3 regions of the Planococcus donghaensis genome follow, and region 2 is predicted to be linked to each of the others. Evidence: riboswitches for the same ligand, from Rfam matches in the RefSeq annotation. Region 2 holds a riboswitch; each other region holds the start of a gene.

The links. Region 2 has a riboswitch for cobalamin ahead of BCM40_RS13220 (ABC transporter substrate-binding protein). Riboswitches for the same ligand answer to the same signal wherever they lie in the genome.
Region 1: it holds a riboswitch for cobalamin, as region 2 does, so the genes downstream of both, BCM40_RS08590 (hypothetical protein) here and BCM40_RS13220 (ABC transporter substrate-binding protein) in region 2, are expected to answer to the same signal.
Region 3: it holds a riboswitch for cobalamin, as region 2 does, so the genes downstream of both, BCM40_RS15460 (acyl-CoA thioesterase) here and BCM40_RS13220 (ABC transporter substrate-binding protein) in region 2, are expected to answer to the same signal.

What each region holds. Positions count from the first base shown of each region.
Region 1 covers NZ_CP016543.2:1,709,275-1,714,787, forward strand. The annotation lists gene BCM40_RS08575 (YqcI/YcgG family protein) at 1-392, shown strand, start outside; gene BCM40_RS08580 (LacI family DNA-binding transcriptional regulator) at 461-1,465, opposite strand; gene BCM40_RS08585 (ABC transporter substrate-binding protein) at 1,775-2,722, opposite strand; gene BCM40_RS08590 (hypothetical protein) at 2,719-3,264, opposite strand; cobalamin riboswitch at 3,430-3,623, opposite strand; gene BCM40_RS08595 (HNH endonuclease) at 3,678-4,631, opposite strand; gene BCM40_RS08600 (GGDEF domain-containing protein) at 4,799-5,513, opposite strand, start outside.
Region 2 covers NZ_CP016543.2:2,685,380-2,690,892, reverse strand. The annotation lists gene BCM40_RS13235 (cation:proton antiporter) at 1-382, shown strand, start outside; gene BCM40_RS13230 (YwiB family protein) at 577-984, shown strand; gene argS (arginine--tRNA ligase) at 984-2,645, shown strand; cobalamin riboswitch at 2,691-2,877, shown strand; gene BCM40_RS13220 (ABC transporter substrate-binding protein) at 3,052-4,023, shown strand; gene BCM40_RS13215 (FecCD family ABC transporter permease) at 4,016-5,008, shown strand; gene BCM40_RS13210 (adenosylcobinamide amidohydrolase) at 5,011-5,513, shown strand, end outside.
Region 3 covers NZ_CP016543.2:3,157,995-3,163,507, reverse strand. The annotation lists gene BCM40_RS15480 (MarR family winged helix-turn-helix transcriptional regulator) at 14-451, shown strand; gene BCM40_RS15475 (glutathione peroxidase) at 488-967, shown strand; partial or broken gene BCM40_RS15470 (DUF3934 family protein) at 1,044-1,175, shown strand; gene BCM40_RS15465 (MFS transporter) at 1,305-2,609, opposite strand; cobalamin riboswitch at 2,959-3,137, shown strand; gene BCM40_RS15460 (acyl-CoA thioesterase) at 3,287-3,772, shown strand; gene BCM40_RS15455 (ribonucleoside-diphosphate reductase subunit alpha) at 3,774-5,513, shown strand, end outside.

The DNA of each region.
Region 1 (5,513 bases), 980 kb from region 2:
TACATGAAGAAGATGATATGGAATGGCCAAAAGATGCCCCTCGTGACCCCGATCATTATTTATGGGACTTTACTTTTAAAGGAGAGCCTATTTTTATCTTTGGCAACACCCCTGCTTACAAACAACGCAAAACGCGTGATCTTGGCAACGCTATGGTGCTTGGCTTCCAACCGCGTCGTATTTTCGAAGGACTGAAAGGAACAGAAAAAGGCGGGGTAATGTCACGTGAAAAAGTTCGACAACGTGTCGAAGCGTGGGATCATTTACCGACACACCCTGATATTAGCCATTTTGGGGATCCTAATCACAATGAATGGAAACAATTTTTCATTGGTGACGACAGTGAACCGATCAAAGGAAAATGTCCATTTACACATAAAGAAATGAAATAGATAGAAAAAAGCCTTACCGGTTTTATAACGGCAAGGCTTTTTTCGTGTGATTTAATTGGCTGTCTACATTACCTCTGCAATAAAGCAGTTGTTGCTCGCTCATACAGTGCGACTTCTCTAGTCACGTTAAATGCTTCGTTTTGACTATGAATAATCAAGTCGAATAATCGTTTTACTGCTTCTTGACCTAAGTTTTCCAAAGTGTCTGATGTCCCGACTGAGGTCAAAGCAATCGCTGAATGTTGACCTATTTCTGAATTTCCGATTCCGACAATGCTGATATCTTGTGGAATTTGATAACCCGCTTTTTTGTATAGGTCCATAAATTGAATCGCAATTTCGTCTGTAGCTGCAACGATAGCAGTTGGTTTTTTCTTTAAGGCTTGCAAATTCTCGAATGCTTCAACTAAAGAGAACTTGTCTATGTCTGTCACCACTAATCGTTTTTTACGAATTTTGAAATTCGCTTCTTGCAAAGATTGAACAAACCCAAGCAAACGATCTTTCGTTGAGGGACTTCCTAAAGGCCCCCCTACCCATGCAATTTCTAAATGACCAGCATCAATTAAGTGTTTTGCAGCTAAATAGCCTGTCTCAACATCGTTCAATCCTATGGCATATTGACAGGTTACACCGCTTGAGTTCAGTGCGATAAAAGGAATAGCGGATTCTATTAATTTCTCGTGTGCTGTTTTATCGAGTAAAGCAGAAATAACCAGAATGCCACTCGGTTTGCTTGCCACGACAGCCTCATATGTTTCAATTTCACGAGATTCAGAAACAACATGAATATTCACTTGATAACCTTGCTGTTGTACTGTACTGATTAGTGCAGGAACGGCATTCACGTAAATTGGGTCATTTAAAGCACCTACCACCAAGCTAATGGTTTTCGTTTTAACGACTGGCGAAATTTCTTTTGATGATTCAGCGGATGAATAATTTAATTCATTCACAGCATTCATCACTTTGTCATATGTTTCTTTTTTCACTTGATCCGGCTTATTCAAAACCCGTGAAACTGTTGTTTGAGACACACCGGCATACTTTGCGACGTCCGTAGTTGATACCATACCTATCATCCTACTCTCTAGTTTATTTAATAATATTCATTTTATATTCACCCATTTATTATAGCACGCAGCTTCAAAAGACGCACCCTTTAATTTATTCAATTAACAGGCAATACTTTTGAATAAGTTATTCACTGTAAATTTGAATGATGATATTCATGAATACTTTATTAAATCCATTAAAGATTAAAGAATATCACTGAACCTCTGTATTTACTATTATTCATACTCCTAATGAATGCGATGGTGAATTTTATTCATTAGAATATAAGAAAATCCTCGCATAGTAAGCGAGGATTTTTTGGATCTTTATTCAAATGCTGCTGGATAAACAGTTTTGGCTACCAGTTCAACTGCTTCGCCAATTCTTGGGCCAGGGCGTGAAGTAATATCTGAATCTAAGAAAAAGACTTGGTCATTTTTAATAGCTTCAATTTCGCTCCATCCTTCGCGCGCTTTAATTTCTGCTACTGGATCTTCTGTATATGACACAGTGGTGGTAATGATTTCTGGATTGCGTTGGATGACTTCTTCTTCTGATATTTTCGGCCATCCTTCAAGGTCACCAAATAAGTTTTCTACTTTAGCGTGATTTAATATTTCTTGTTGGAACGTTTTTTGACCAGTTGTGTACAGTTCAGGAGATGGACTAATTTCGAAATACAATTGTTTGTTTTCCTCTACTGCCGCTACTTTTTCTTGTACGTCCTCTATTTGCTGTTGAATCGTGCGATTTACTTCATCACCTTTATCTTCAAGACCCATTACCGTTGAAATTTGTTCAATATCACCGTACACATCTTCGAATGATTGTGCAGATTCGATAACAAACACAGGAATTCCTGCAGCTTCTAATTCTTCATATCCAGTTGGTGCACCTGTCGAATACCCAATCACAACATCTGGATCTAGTTCAATAATGCGTTCGGCATTAAAAATAATGGAGTCAGAAACGCGTTCCACTTCAGCCGCTTCAGCCGGATAATTATCGTAATCGGTCGCACCAATCACTTTTTCGCCTGCACCAATTTCATATAAAATTTCTGTATTACTTGGAATTAATGAAACCACTGTTTCAGGTACTGCTTCAAAAGTTAGTTCGTTGTCTAAATCATCAGTGACAGTATAACTTGTTTGTTTTTCTGCTTCCGTTGCCGAATCTGTTTCAACTTCTTCTGCCACGTCAGACTGACATGCCCCTAAAGTTAATGCTATTGTTCCGATTGTTAAGTACTTGACTAACGATATTTTCATCATTTATTGGCCACTTCTTTCTTTTTGGTTTTTGTTGGATAAGATTTACTAACGAATGGAACTTCTTCAACGCCATAATATTGATTGACATAGACAGCCATTGTAAAAAGGACATTGGCTAAAAGGTGAGTGTAGTTGAACAAAATTTCCGGCACATCTTGTTCGAGGCTTACTTTATGTAATGCACGAACAGATTTTTTCGCTTCACTTCTACACACATGCAACACAGTTGCAGCATGTGTACCTTGCGGCAACACAAAATTGCCGATTTTATCTTTTGTGAAGTTTACATAATAATCGTACATGTCACTTAGTTCGATTATATCTTCTTCTTGAATGGCTAGTTTTCCGCGTACAGAGCCATTCAAGTGATAGATTTTCGGCTGAAGAATTTGCAAATCACGCTGTATTGCCTCTACCTCTTTTGTTATAGCCAATGCTTCTCCAATACGTGTGGTCAATGAATCCGTCCTGATTTCAAAATCTACAGTAGACGCTTTTTCACGCATAAACGGATAACAAAGATACCTCATGTCTTTTTTCATTATTTCACCTCACTTTAGTTTGGTGAAAATCACTGCATTGAACGCTCTCGAAAACAACAAAAAGCCGCCCTTAATAAAGGGCGGCGGCATAGCTATTTAGAGACATACTCCAGCAGTCAAAAATAGAAACGTTGCCGTATGATTCCCTTATCTTCCGAAGAGTAAAAATACGTTCAAAAAAAGGTAGGTCTCCTGGCTTGTGCATCGATTTACTTTAAGAACCTTCCCGTTTAGTTGCTTACACTAAACAGTGGTGTTTTCTTATTTCATACGCACTTACAGTTGCGGAAACAGCCCCGGAATTTAACCGGGTTCCCTGTTATGCTGACGAGTCAGCACCTTTTTTCTGCATGATTATTCACTTGTTTTCAGTGTATCATATTACACAAGCCAAAAGACATACTAAAAATTGTTTATTCCGGATCTATTACCAATTTCACTTTCCTTGGTTCTGCAAAAACAATTCGTTTATGCCATCTTAAATAAGTTGCATGTTCGGGTGAAACCGGTATTTTCATGCCTTTTTTTAAGCGATAAATTGGATGCTGATCTTCTAAAATCGCACTCGAGATATGAAGACGTCCCCCACCCGTAAAAGCAATATGTCCGGCTGAATACAATGCACTATGATTGGCACAAAGCAATACGCCATTAAAAGGGTCTAATCTTTCCGCATCTGAGCTGTCTTTCCACGGTTTAGCATGTGTAGCTCGTAAGACGTCGCTAATAGCTATCCCGCAAAGTGGGCATTCACCGTTCCAAAGTGGCAGTAAACTTTCTCTGAACTGCTCTTTGCCTCTGCGCATCTTTGTTTTAATTTCAAGTTCCGCTTCCGCGATTAGGCCGAGTAATGGATTGTGCTCGGTTTTTTTTATCACTTCCATCGATAGTTCCAATTGTTCTACTTCTACCGTGAAAATATTTAACGAACTAATCAATTCTAAAAATTTAATCGCCAATTCTTCGTTACATGGATACAAATAACCCGAATTCCCATTAGCATCTTCTTGGAATGCCGAGTATTTCACTGGCAATAACGGTCCGATGTCTTTAAAGGATTCTTTAATCGATAAGGGATTTTCTAATTCCCGGTAAACCGTATAAGCGATAAATGCCTCTTCATTGTCACTTGATGGATCTTCAAGGTTTTTTGGTTTTTTGCCTTTTACGCAATCCTCACGCACACGGCTAATAGCCACTACAAATCCCTTTACATAATGAAAGACAATATCGCCTTTTTTCACTTCTTGCATCCGATTCCACGAATGTGGCACCATACCTGACTTGTCTACTTGAGGCGTCCAAAGAACTCCTGCATGTTGTTCAGCGTGATAAGTCTCTCCTTGCATAACGATAAAACTATTCATAACTGCCTCCTATTAATGGCTATATCTCATTGGTTTGTATGTAGTAAAGCTTATTGTTCTAAAATAATTTACTTTCTCTATTTTAACCCAAATCCACAACTTATGCTTTCGAGATGTTACCCCAACAAAAAACAACCACTTTATCAAGTGGTTGTTCTATCAAACGATTAAGCTTGAATTGCTTTTGCTTCTGTAATTTCAGTAAAAATCGTAACTTGATTTCTGCCGCTCCGCTTAGACTGAAAAAGCGCTTGGTCTGCTTCGCCGATCAGTTGATCTAAGGTTTTATCAGCTGAGTATAAACTAATTCCGAGCGAAACCGTTAAATTGCCTTTTGGTTGTAATTCTTGGCCGTCAAATGGATATTTTTCGATTTCTGTTCGGACTTGTTCAGCAATCTCCAAAGCTCTATGTTCATCAAATGGTTGGGCGATACAAATAATAAACTCTTCTCCCCCATAGCGTGCCACAAAATCAGTTGAGCGCGTATTGTCTTTCATCAATTGTCCAATAGAGCGTAGCACTGCATCTCCTTTTTGGTGACCATGTGCATCATTATAAGATTTAAAATAATCGACATCCAACATGATTATGGCAATGGGTGCTTTTTTAGTAATCAATGTTTGAATTTCATTCTTAAAAAAACGCATATTGGGTAATTGGGTCATTGGATCTTGATTTGAATTAATCTCAAGTTCTTTTCGCAACAAAATGTGATAATTTTCTCCATTCGTCATTAAGCCCATTACCAGAACCGCGATCCCAGCGAAAATAGCCATTGTTAGTATAATGGATAAAGTTGCAGGAGTCGTTACAAGCATTAAAATCGATTTAATCACTTCAAAAACCAAAAGTCCCATCATCATCTTCTTTAAATCGATT
Region 2 (5,513 bases):
TAATACGTTTTGGGATGTCATCACACTTATTGCGAACTCGTTAATTTTCTTAATTGTTGGATTGGAAATTCGCAATATCGATTTTTCCGGTCAATGGGGGACTATCTTTTTAGCCATTATCATCGTTTTACTGGCAAGAGTGGTTGCGCTATTTTTCAGCACGATGCCAGCCAAAGATTTAAATCGAAAAGAGCGAATTTTATTGAATTGGGGTGGACTAAAAGGCAGTTTATCCATTGCTTTGGCGTTAAGTCTTCCGGCAAGTTTCGATGGCCGTGAAACGATTTTGATATTAACGTTTGCCGTCGTCTTGTTTTCTCTAGTTATCCAAGGTTTAACCATCAAACCGTTGATCAAAGTATTAGGATTGCAGTCAAAATAACACCGGAAATTTGAAGAAATGAGAAATTAGCCGATCCTAAAAAAGGATCGGCTTTTCCTTTAAATTAGTCGAAATTCATCTCACATCGCATTTAGATAAAAAGAACTGGCGTAAACAATGGGTGCTGTATTGAAAAAGCCGAGTGAATCGGGCTATAATGAGAAGGTTATTATTTGACGGGGAGGCGGAGAGACATGCAAAAGACAGTAGAAATAAAACTGATAACGACGATCCGTCAGCCGGATATGGAAGAACAAGTGATGGTGTTGGAATCTCATGGAACATTGACAGAGAAAAACCAGCTGCGTTATTTGCAATATGCTGAACAGCAAGACGATCTTGAAATTCGGACGACGGTAAAACTTCAAGAAAATGAAGCAGTGATTATGAGAAGCGGCGGCTTGCAGATGCGGCTCCCTTTTTTATTACATAAAGAACAAACCGGCAATTTAACAAATGAACAAGGTTCGTTTATGTTGACGACCAAAGCGCATGAGATTTTCGTCAGCGACACACGGTTTATGGTCCGCTACGATTTGTCATTGGGCTTAGATCATGTCGGGGAATATGAAATGGAAATACAATTTATGGAGGCTAAATAATGAATGCAGTAGAACAAGTTCAACGTGCCATTAAAACAGCATTTGCAGAAGCAATCGAAAAAGCAGAATTAACGACAGAAGCTGTTGAAGTACAATTAGAATCACCAAGAGATAAAACCAATGGAGACTATGCTACGAATATTGCGATGCAATTAACACGTTTGGCGAAAAAGCCACCTCGTGCGATTGCTGAAGCGATTGTAGCGAATCTTGATAAAGATGCTGCAAACATTCAAACAGTGGATATTGCTGGACCAGGATTTATCAACATTACGATCAAAAAAGATTATTTGCAGGATGTAGTCAAAACCGTACTGGAGCAAAAAGCAGATTACGGTCGTTCATCAGCAGGTGGCAATGAACGCATCCAAGTTGAGTTTGTTTCGGCGAACCCAACTGGTGACTTGCATTTAGGTCATGCGCGCGGCTCGTCAGTCGGCGATTCGCTTTGCAATATTTTAGATTTTGCTGGATACGATGTATCTCGTGAATATTATATTAACGATGCCGGTAACCAAATTAACAATTTGGCATTATCAATCGAAGCGCGTTATTTTGAAGCGTTAGGTAAAGGCGATAGCATGCCAGAAGACGGCTACCGTGGACAAGATATTAAAGATATCGCCGAAGCATTGGTTCAAGAACATGGCGATAAATTTGTTAGCATGACGCACGAAGAACGTTTTGAAACGTTCCGTGAACACGGTTTAAAAGTGGAATTGGCTAAACTGCAACAAGATTTAGCAGACTTCCGTGTGGAATTTGATGTTTGGTATCCAGAATCGTCTCTTTACAAAAACGGTAAAATTGATGAGGCTTTGGCTAAACTTCGTGAAAACGGTCATGTCTATGAAGAAGACGGCGCTACTTGGTTCCGTTCAACAACGTTTGGTGATGACAAAGACCGCGTATTGATTAAAAATGACGGTTCGTACACATATTTAATGCCTGATATCGCCTATCATGAAGATAAATTACAACGCGGATTTGGGAAGCTGATCAACGTTTGGGGTGCCGATCACCACGGCTATATTCCACGTATGAAAGCAGCTATTGAAGCCCTTGGTTATGATCGCGATACCCTTGAAGTTAGCATTATTCAAATGGTGCAATTGTATAAAGACGGCGAAAAAATGAAGATGAGCAAACGTACAGGAAAAGCTGTAACGATGCGTGAACTTGTCGAATTAGTTGGATTAGATGCTGTGCGTTATTTCTTCGCCATGCGTTCAGGCGATTCGCATATGGACTTTGATTTGGATTTGGCGGTTTCACAGTCAAACGAAAACCCAGTTTATTATTCGCAATATGGGCATGCTCGTATTAGCTCGATTTTACGCCAAGCAGAAGAACAAGGTTTATTGGCTTCAGAAGAACATTTAAACTTATTGACTTCTGAAAAAGAAATTGATGTCTTGAAAAAAATCGGGGATTTCCCGCAAGTCATCGCAGATGCAGCGAAACAACGCGCACCTCACCGCATTACAACGTATATTCAAGAGTTGGCGTCAAATTTCCATAGCTTCTACAATGCCAACAAAGTATTGGATGCATCAAATGTCGAAATGACTAGTGCTCGCTTAGCACTGATCACAGCTGTGAAAACAACGTTAGCCAATGCATTAAAAACAGTGGGCGTCAAAGCTCCTGAAAAAATGTAAGCAAAAGCTAAACAGTTACGTGTATAATGAAAACAGAATTAGAACTTAATAGCGATTCATAAAGGTGCTTATGTCTAAGAACATGAGTTAAAAGGGAAGCCGGTTTGATTCCGGCGCGGTCCCGCCACTGTAAGTGAGAGGAAATTGCCATATGCCACTGAAGCAATGCTTTGGGAAGGTGCAAAGACCAATGATCACAAGCCAGGAGACCTGCCTTTATGACAACACACCCATACGCCTGCGAGGAAAGGCTGGATGCGCATGCTTTTTTATGGCGTCCTTTCAATCCCTCGCAGAACTTTGCGGGGGATTTTGTTTTGTATCGGTTTTTAGTAATCCACAAAACAGCTTCCGCCTGCAGCGATTGCTGACAAAAATAACACTACCAACCAGGGGGATTTTAAAGATGAACAAGATTTGGAAGTTTGGAGCAACAGCAGGATTAGCAGCAGTTTTAATGGCAGGGTGCGGAGAAACCGCGACACCTGAAGAGGACGTCGAAACACCAGCAGAACCACCAACTGAAGTGGGAGATGTTGAGTTTCCCGTAACGCTGACAGATGCAGCGGGCAATGAAGTTGTAATTGACGAAGAGCCTGGAGCGATTGTTTCCATGATTCCTTCTAATACAGAAATTGCATATGAACTGGGATTAGGCGAAAAAATCGTTGGCGTATCGGATTATGACAACTACCCAGAAGCAACAGTTGACGTTGAAAAAATTGGGGGACAAGAATTTAATGTAGAAAAAATCATTGGTCTTCAGCCAGACTTAGTCTTGGCTCACGAATCAGGATTAGGTGTGGGCGATGCGGGACTACAGCAATTACGTGATGCCGGACTTGATGTGTTTGTCGTTCAAAACGCAGCGAGCTTTGAGGAAGTGTACGATTCAATTACAACAATCGGAGAAGCGACAGGTAGCATGGAACGAGCGGAAAATATTGTCTCGGAAATGGAAGCTCAAGTAGCATCGATTGAAGAATTGGCAGCAACAATCGAAGAACCAAAAACGGTTTTTTTAGAAGTCGGTAGTCAGCCGGATATTTACACAACTGGTAGCGGGACATTTATGGACGAGATGTTAACGCTAATCAACGCGGAAAATGTTGCTGGCGAATTAGAAGGATGGGTTATTATGGACCCAGAAGCAATTGTTGCAGCAAATCCAGACGTGATTATTACAACCGAAGGCGCTTATGTTGAAGATGCCGTAGGTCAAATCAAATCTCGTGGTGGTTTTGCAGAAGTAACAGCAGTTAAAGAAGAAGCAGTTTACAGCTTAGATTCAGATATGCTCACTCGTTCTGGCCCACGTTTAACAGCGGGACTAATGGAAATGGCTCAGGCAGTATACCCTGATGTGTTCAATGAGTAAAAATATAGTAGCATATAGCGTTTCGCTATTTATTTTAGCGGGAGCGATATTGCTAGGTGTCACGGTCGGGACGGTATCCATATCACCAGTGGTGCTATGGAATCCTTCGTTCGATGAAGCGGCTGCCAATATTTTATGGAATATTCGTATGCCACGTGTCGTTTTAGCAGGGCTTGTTGGTGCGGCATTGGCGATTGCTGGTGCGGCATTTCAAGGGCTCTTGAAAAATCCATTGGCCGATCCGTACACCCTGGGAGTGTCTTCCGGTGCCTCAGTCGGCGCTGTGATGACGCTCTTTTTTGGTATCTCTATTCCATTTTTAGGTCCATTTACTTTACCGGTTATGAGCATGATCGGCGCATTACTGACGATGCTAGCTGTTGTCAGTTTTGCGAAATTGGTGGACCGCTCGATGAAAATGGAAACCGTGATTTTGACGGGGATTATATTTAGCTCTTTTCTTGGATCAATTATTTCGTTGATGATTGCCTTAACCGGAGAAGAGTTGAGACAAATTATTGGCTGGTTACTCGGAAGCGTATCAATGCGTGGTTGGCCATATGTGCGAATGGCATTACCTTTCGTATTAATCGGATCATTCGTATTGTGGCTCAAACGTCGTGAGTTAAACGCCATGTTGTTTGGTGAAGAACGCGCACAACATCTTGGTGTCGATGTGAAAAAAAGCAAAATGACAATTTTAATTGGTGGTTCGGTACTAACAGGAGCTGCCGTTTCCGTTTCAGGAACCATTGGTTTTGTTGGTCTAGTAGTGCCACATATGACTCGTTTGCTTTGGGGATCAGATCATCGCCATGTGTTGCCTTTATCTTTTATCAACGGGGCTGCTTTATTAATCGTTTGTGATTTAGTATCAAGAACGATTATTTCCCCGACAGAATTGCCGATTGGTGTCATTACTGCGTTTATCGGAGCACCGGTATTTGCCTTTATCTTTTTCCGTCAACGCAAAGGAGGGGTTTAACGATGCTTGAAATCAAGAGACTAACAGGCGGGTACGGGGACAAAAAAATCGTTGAGAATGTATCCTTCACTGTTAACAAAGGCTCTATACTCGGTATTTTAGGACCGAACGGCAGTGGGAAATCAACGTTAATGAAGTTAATCAGTGGCGTGTTGCCAGCGACTAGTGGCGAAGTTCGAATTGAAGAGACGTCTATTGCAGATTTTCCGGCAAAAGAACTAGCGAAAAAAATGGCGGTATTGCCTCAACTTCATGCTCACTCTTTTGCTCATACCGTTCGGGAAACCGTATCACTTGGTCGTTACCCTCACCAAGTAGGTTGGTTTTCATCTTGGTCCATAGAAGATGAGCATGCGGTGAAAGAAGCTATGCGATTAATGGACATTAGCCACTATGAAAAAACACAAATTGATCGTTTGTCCGGTGGCGAACAGCAACGTGTTTTTGTCGCACAAGCGTTAGCGCAAGATGCGGGGATTTTATTGCTCGATGAACCAACAAATCA
Region 3 (5,513 bases), 470 kb from region 2:
AGGTGAGATGTAAATGGAGAAACCGACGAAACTCGAGCAACAACTGTGTTTTGAAGTGTACAAAGCTTCTAGCAATTTTTCAAAAATGTATGCAAGAGCATTAGAACCCTTCAATTTAACTTTTTCACAATACTTGGTGCTTCTTGTTCTGTGGGAGGAGCCCGAATTGCTGTCGAAAGATATCGGGGAACGGTTGGGACTAGGAACTGGTACATTAAATCCAATCATTAAACGAATGATTGATAATGGCCATTTATCGAAACAACAATCGGAAAAAGATAAACGTGCATTTGTAATTGCGTTGACCGAAAAAGCGCAAAACGAACAATCGGCTATCGAAAGAGCCGTTTTTGAAAAAGTGGAGAGTTGCAATTTTATGGGCATAAATGCAATGACGTTAATGCAGAACTTAAAAGAGTTGAACGCAGCGTTTAAAACAATGAATTTGTAAAAAGTCGCGTGAATCAGTAAATAAGGAGTGAGCAAGATGACTATTTACGATATTGAAGTATCAAAACCAAACGGTGAAGAGTACTCATTAAGTGAATATAAAGGCAAAACCCTGTTAATTGTGAACACTGCAACAAAATGCGGACTACGCGATCAGTTTGATGGTCTCGAAAAATTATACGAAGAATACAAAGAACAAGGGCTAGTCGTTCTAGGGTTCCCGTCGAATCAGTTTAAGCAAGAAGAAGCTACAGGGGCACAAGCACAAGAAGCTTGCCGTATGACCTATGGGGTGACGTTCCCGATGCATGATTTAGTGAAAGTGAACGGAAGCGATGCGCATCCACTTTTTAAGTATTTAACGAGCAATACAAAAGGGTTTTTAACAAGTGATATCAAATGGAATTTCACGAAGTTTTTAGTGGACGCAAATGGCGATATTGTATCCCGTTTTTCTCCAAAAGATACGCCGGAGTCGTTTAGAAAAGACATCGAAAAAGTACTTACTCGCTCTTAACGAAAAGGTTTCTGTTTCACTAGAGGCCGTGATGTGATAAGCTGTACATCATCGTAGCAGTAATGGAGTGATTAAAATGAGCAAAGCAAAAGCGAAAGCAAAAAGTGGTACGGGTCAAGGAACTGGCAAAAAAGGCTGGACTCGCTGGAAATCTGGCGCAAACAAAGCAAAGAGTTTCAAACCGTATACTAGCAAAAATAACAAAAAAGCGGACGAACCGAAAACAGATAAAGAAAAAGCTTCTGTATGGGTCGATGCATAGATAAAATGTCGAGGGTTGTCCAAAAGGGCATCCTTTTTTTTGTGTGTGGCAGAGCGGAAGTTTCTAAAAAACCCTTTACTCCATGAGTAAAGGGTTTTTAGCAGGTCGATTTGTATGGTCAACCCGTTTTTGGATGCCTTCATCCTGTTTTACAGGCGGGTGTGCTAGCAAAGCGGCAAGCATGCCAAAGGCCGGGAAAATCATTAAAATCCACAAGATTTCTACATATCCACCAAAAAAGTCAAAAGCAATGCCGAGCGGCAATGGTCCGAGTGCGGAACCAGTAACAACCATAGCCATTGCAATACCACTTAAACTCCCGATATGTTTTCTGCCAAAATAATTTGGCCATACCACAGCCATGACAATCCGCTCAATCCCCATACTAATGCCCCAAACTAAACCGAAAATAACGGCCCCAGCGAAAACATCTACTTTTTGAAGAAGCAATATAGAAAAAAGTTCCCCTGCAAAAACGACTGCAAGCATGTACTGGACTTTTACTTTTTCCAACAAGATACCTGTGATAAAAGTAATCGGCAAGCCAATCAATGCTGTTAAGCTTAAGATACCAGCAGCTGTTTCTAACGATAAAGATTTTTCAGCGAAGATCGATACCAAATGGAAGGTTAATCCGGTATTAACGATTCCGGGTATAGCGGCACATAGCAACAATAACCAAAAAGCGCGGGTTTTAGAAGCTTCCTTTACTGCCCAACTAACTTCAACCGCTTCTTTTTTGGGGAGTTTGTTTTTAAGGATTTCCCCATTATCGGGCAATAAGCCCATTTCTTCAGGTGAATTTTGAATCAGAAAAAGAGCGAGAGGCGTAAAGCAGACAACAATGATGGCACCTAAAATCAGCCATGAACTGCGCCAGCCAAATGCTTCAATTAGCCAGACATTTAGTAAAGGAAAAGCCGCCGAGCTGACTAATCCACCAATTGCGGCAATGCTAATAGCGCGCCCTCTCTTTTTAACAAACCATTGAGGGATAAGTGAGCTTGAAATAAGTGCCATAGAACCTTGACCAAGGAGCCGTATAAAAAAGAAGCCGATAAACAACATAACCAAACTGGTAACGAAACTGTTGAAAAAGCAAGCCACTGCCAAGGCGATGGAAACGGTCACAGCCATTTTTCGCGAACCGTTTCGGTCAATTAGGCGGCCGACAAAAAATAACATAAACCCTGCAGTTAATGTCGCAGCTGAGTAGATTCCCGAAACCGTCGAGCGGCTCCAACCGAATTCCTCTATATAGTAGTCGATGAAAATCGAATTAGAATATGTTTGTCCAGGTCCAGAGAAAAATTGAGACAAGGCAGCGATCGCGATAATGACCCAGCCATAATGAAAAGCGTTTCCTGTTAATTGTTTCATAGTGCATCTCCAATTGCTGTAACACTTGGTTACTATATTTCCAAAATTAGTATCAAAAAATATTCTAAAATCACAATTTATTATCATAGCACACATCTTTGTTCTAATATGGGTTGAAATATAACTGTAAATAAAAGAATCATTCAGATATTTTGGAAACTTATTAGGGAATAAAAGTTTTCGATACGTGTAAAATTTAACCCGTTAAAAACTATAAATGCTGTGAAATAAACTTTAAAACAATAGTTAACAGCTAATTAAAATCATCCCCTTGTTTAAAGTGGAAAAGTGGTTTATAGTTTATTAAGTACAATATTTAGTGTTTTATTCTAAAAAAAAACTATATATAGTAGAAATCGATAACGAAGGTGCCTAAATAGGCTTAATAGGGAATCCGGTGAAACTCCGGAGCTGTACCCGCAACTGTAAGTGCTGACGAGCTATCACAACCCACTGTCCAATGGACGGGAAGGAGATAGCAAAGGATGACGCACGAGCCAGGAGACCTGTCTTCGTTACAAGTTTATGATCTTCTCCGGGAGTAGAGAGGGATAACGAAGATATGATGCGCAAGCAGTTAAGTTCAGCTGTCTTGGTATGTTATTCTGCGTTTTCAAACCCATCCTCTCCTTGAGAGGATGGGTTTTTTGTTTTGTAGAGATGGAGGAATGGAAGGTATGACAGAAGCATTAGCTGCAAGCGTGGCTAGAACAGTTCAAACAAAATTGGTGTTGCCACCAGATACCAATCATTTAGGCACAATATTTGGAGGAACGGTACTCGCATACATAGATGAAATCGCGGCGATTACCGCAATGAGGCACAGTGGAGAAGCAGTTGTGACCGCTTCAATCGATACCGTGAACTTTTTATCTTCTGCCAAAGTAGGAGACATCTTTATTTTAGAAGGAGTCGTCATTTCGACAGGAAGAACATCGATGGAAGTTTATGTGAAAGCAGAATGCCAACAAATTGAAACGGGCGTGACCAATTTAACAACAACCGCAATATTGACAATGGTTGCAGTCGATAGTGACGGCAAACCAATCCCTGTTAAAGGCGTAATCCCTGAAACGGACGCAGAGAAAAAGTTATTCCAAAGTGCACAAGAACGAAAACAACGACGCATGCAAGTAAACGAATACTCAAAGGAGTTGTGCTGATATGAACATGAAAATTGAGACGGCGGAAATATCCTCAGTCGAAAAAGCGCTTGAACGGGCAACAGAAGTATACGGTTTAGATACACGAGAGCTACTTGAGCGAGCAGGAGAACTAGCGGAACAAGCAAAAGGCGAACAATCGTTATTGTATGCGCTAAACCATATTACGATGGATCAGCCCGATTGGACCTATGTAGCTGCTGAATTGTATGCAAGTGATTTATACAAAAAAGCTGCAGAACATCGGGAGTATTCCGCTTCTGAGAAATACGGCGATTTTTACAAACTTATTCAAGAGCTAACGCAAGTTGGGATTTATTCGACAGAATTACTGTCTGCTTATACACAAGAAGAAATCACAGAACTTGGACAAGAAATCGATGCGGAGCGAGACTTACTGTTTAATTACATTGGCTTGTTTTTGTTAGCAGACCGTTATTTAGCCAAAGATTACGAAGGGCGTTTGTTTGAACTGCCACAAGAGCGCTTTTTGGTCATTGCCATGACATTGATGCAAAACGAACCAAAAGAACAGCGCTTAGAACTAGTAAAAGAAGCATACTGGGCGATGAGTCATTTGTATATGACGGTTGCTACACCAACTTTATCAAATGCTGGTAAAAGTTTTGGGCAGTTGTCATCGTGCTTTATCGATACGGTAGACGATTCTTTAGACGGTATTTATTTAAACAATTGGGATATCGCCCGTCTTAGTAAAGACGGGGGCGGCATCGGCATTTATTACGGCAAAGTGCGCGCGTTAGGCTCAGATATTAAAAAATTCAAAGGCAATTCTTCAGGCGTCGTGCCGTGGATTCGTTTGCTTAACGATACGGCGGTCAGTGTCGATCAGCTTGGTCAGCGTCAAGGTGCTGTCGCGATTTACTTAGATGTTTTCCATAAAGACATCATGAACGGCTTTTTGGATTTGAAAACAAACAATGGCGATGAGCGTCGTAAAGCACACGACATTTTTACAGGCGTATCAATTCCAGATTTGTTTATGGAACGTTTGCAAGAAAAAGATGAAAATGGGCGCAGCATTGGGGAGTGGCATACGTTCTGTCCGCATCAAGTCAAGCAAGTGATGGGGTGGAAAGATGCGAATGGCAACGCATTAGGACTCGAAGATTTTTACGATGAAAAAGACACCAAATACTTTAGCGATAAATACCAAGAGGCAGTTGATCACCCATTATTGCCGCGCAAAACGTACCGCGCAATGGAAATTATGGCGCGCATTATGGTGTCGCAACTAGAAACCGGCACACCGTACATGTTTTATCGCGACGAAGTCAATCGTCAAAATCCGAACAAGCACACGAGAGGTCGCGGGTTAACATCGATTTATTGCAGTAATTTGTGTACAGAAATTATGCAAAACATGTCAGCTACAACCATTGTTAAAGAATATACTGATGAAGACGGCAATCTTGTTATGATTCGCAAACCAGGCGATTTTGTGGTGTGTAATTTGTCATCAATCAACTTGCCAAGAGCAATTAAAGCAGACGTATTAGAGCGTTTAGTGCCGATTCAAACGCGCATGCTCGATAACGTTATTGATTTAAATACGATTTCGGTTGGACAAGCTGAAGTAACAAATAAAAAATACCGCGCAATTGGTTTAGGAACATTTGGATGGCACCACTTGCTTGCGCTTGAAGGCATTCATTGGGAAAGCGAAAAAGCAGTTGAGTTTGCCGATAAGTTATACGAAGAAATTGCTTATCAAACGATT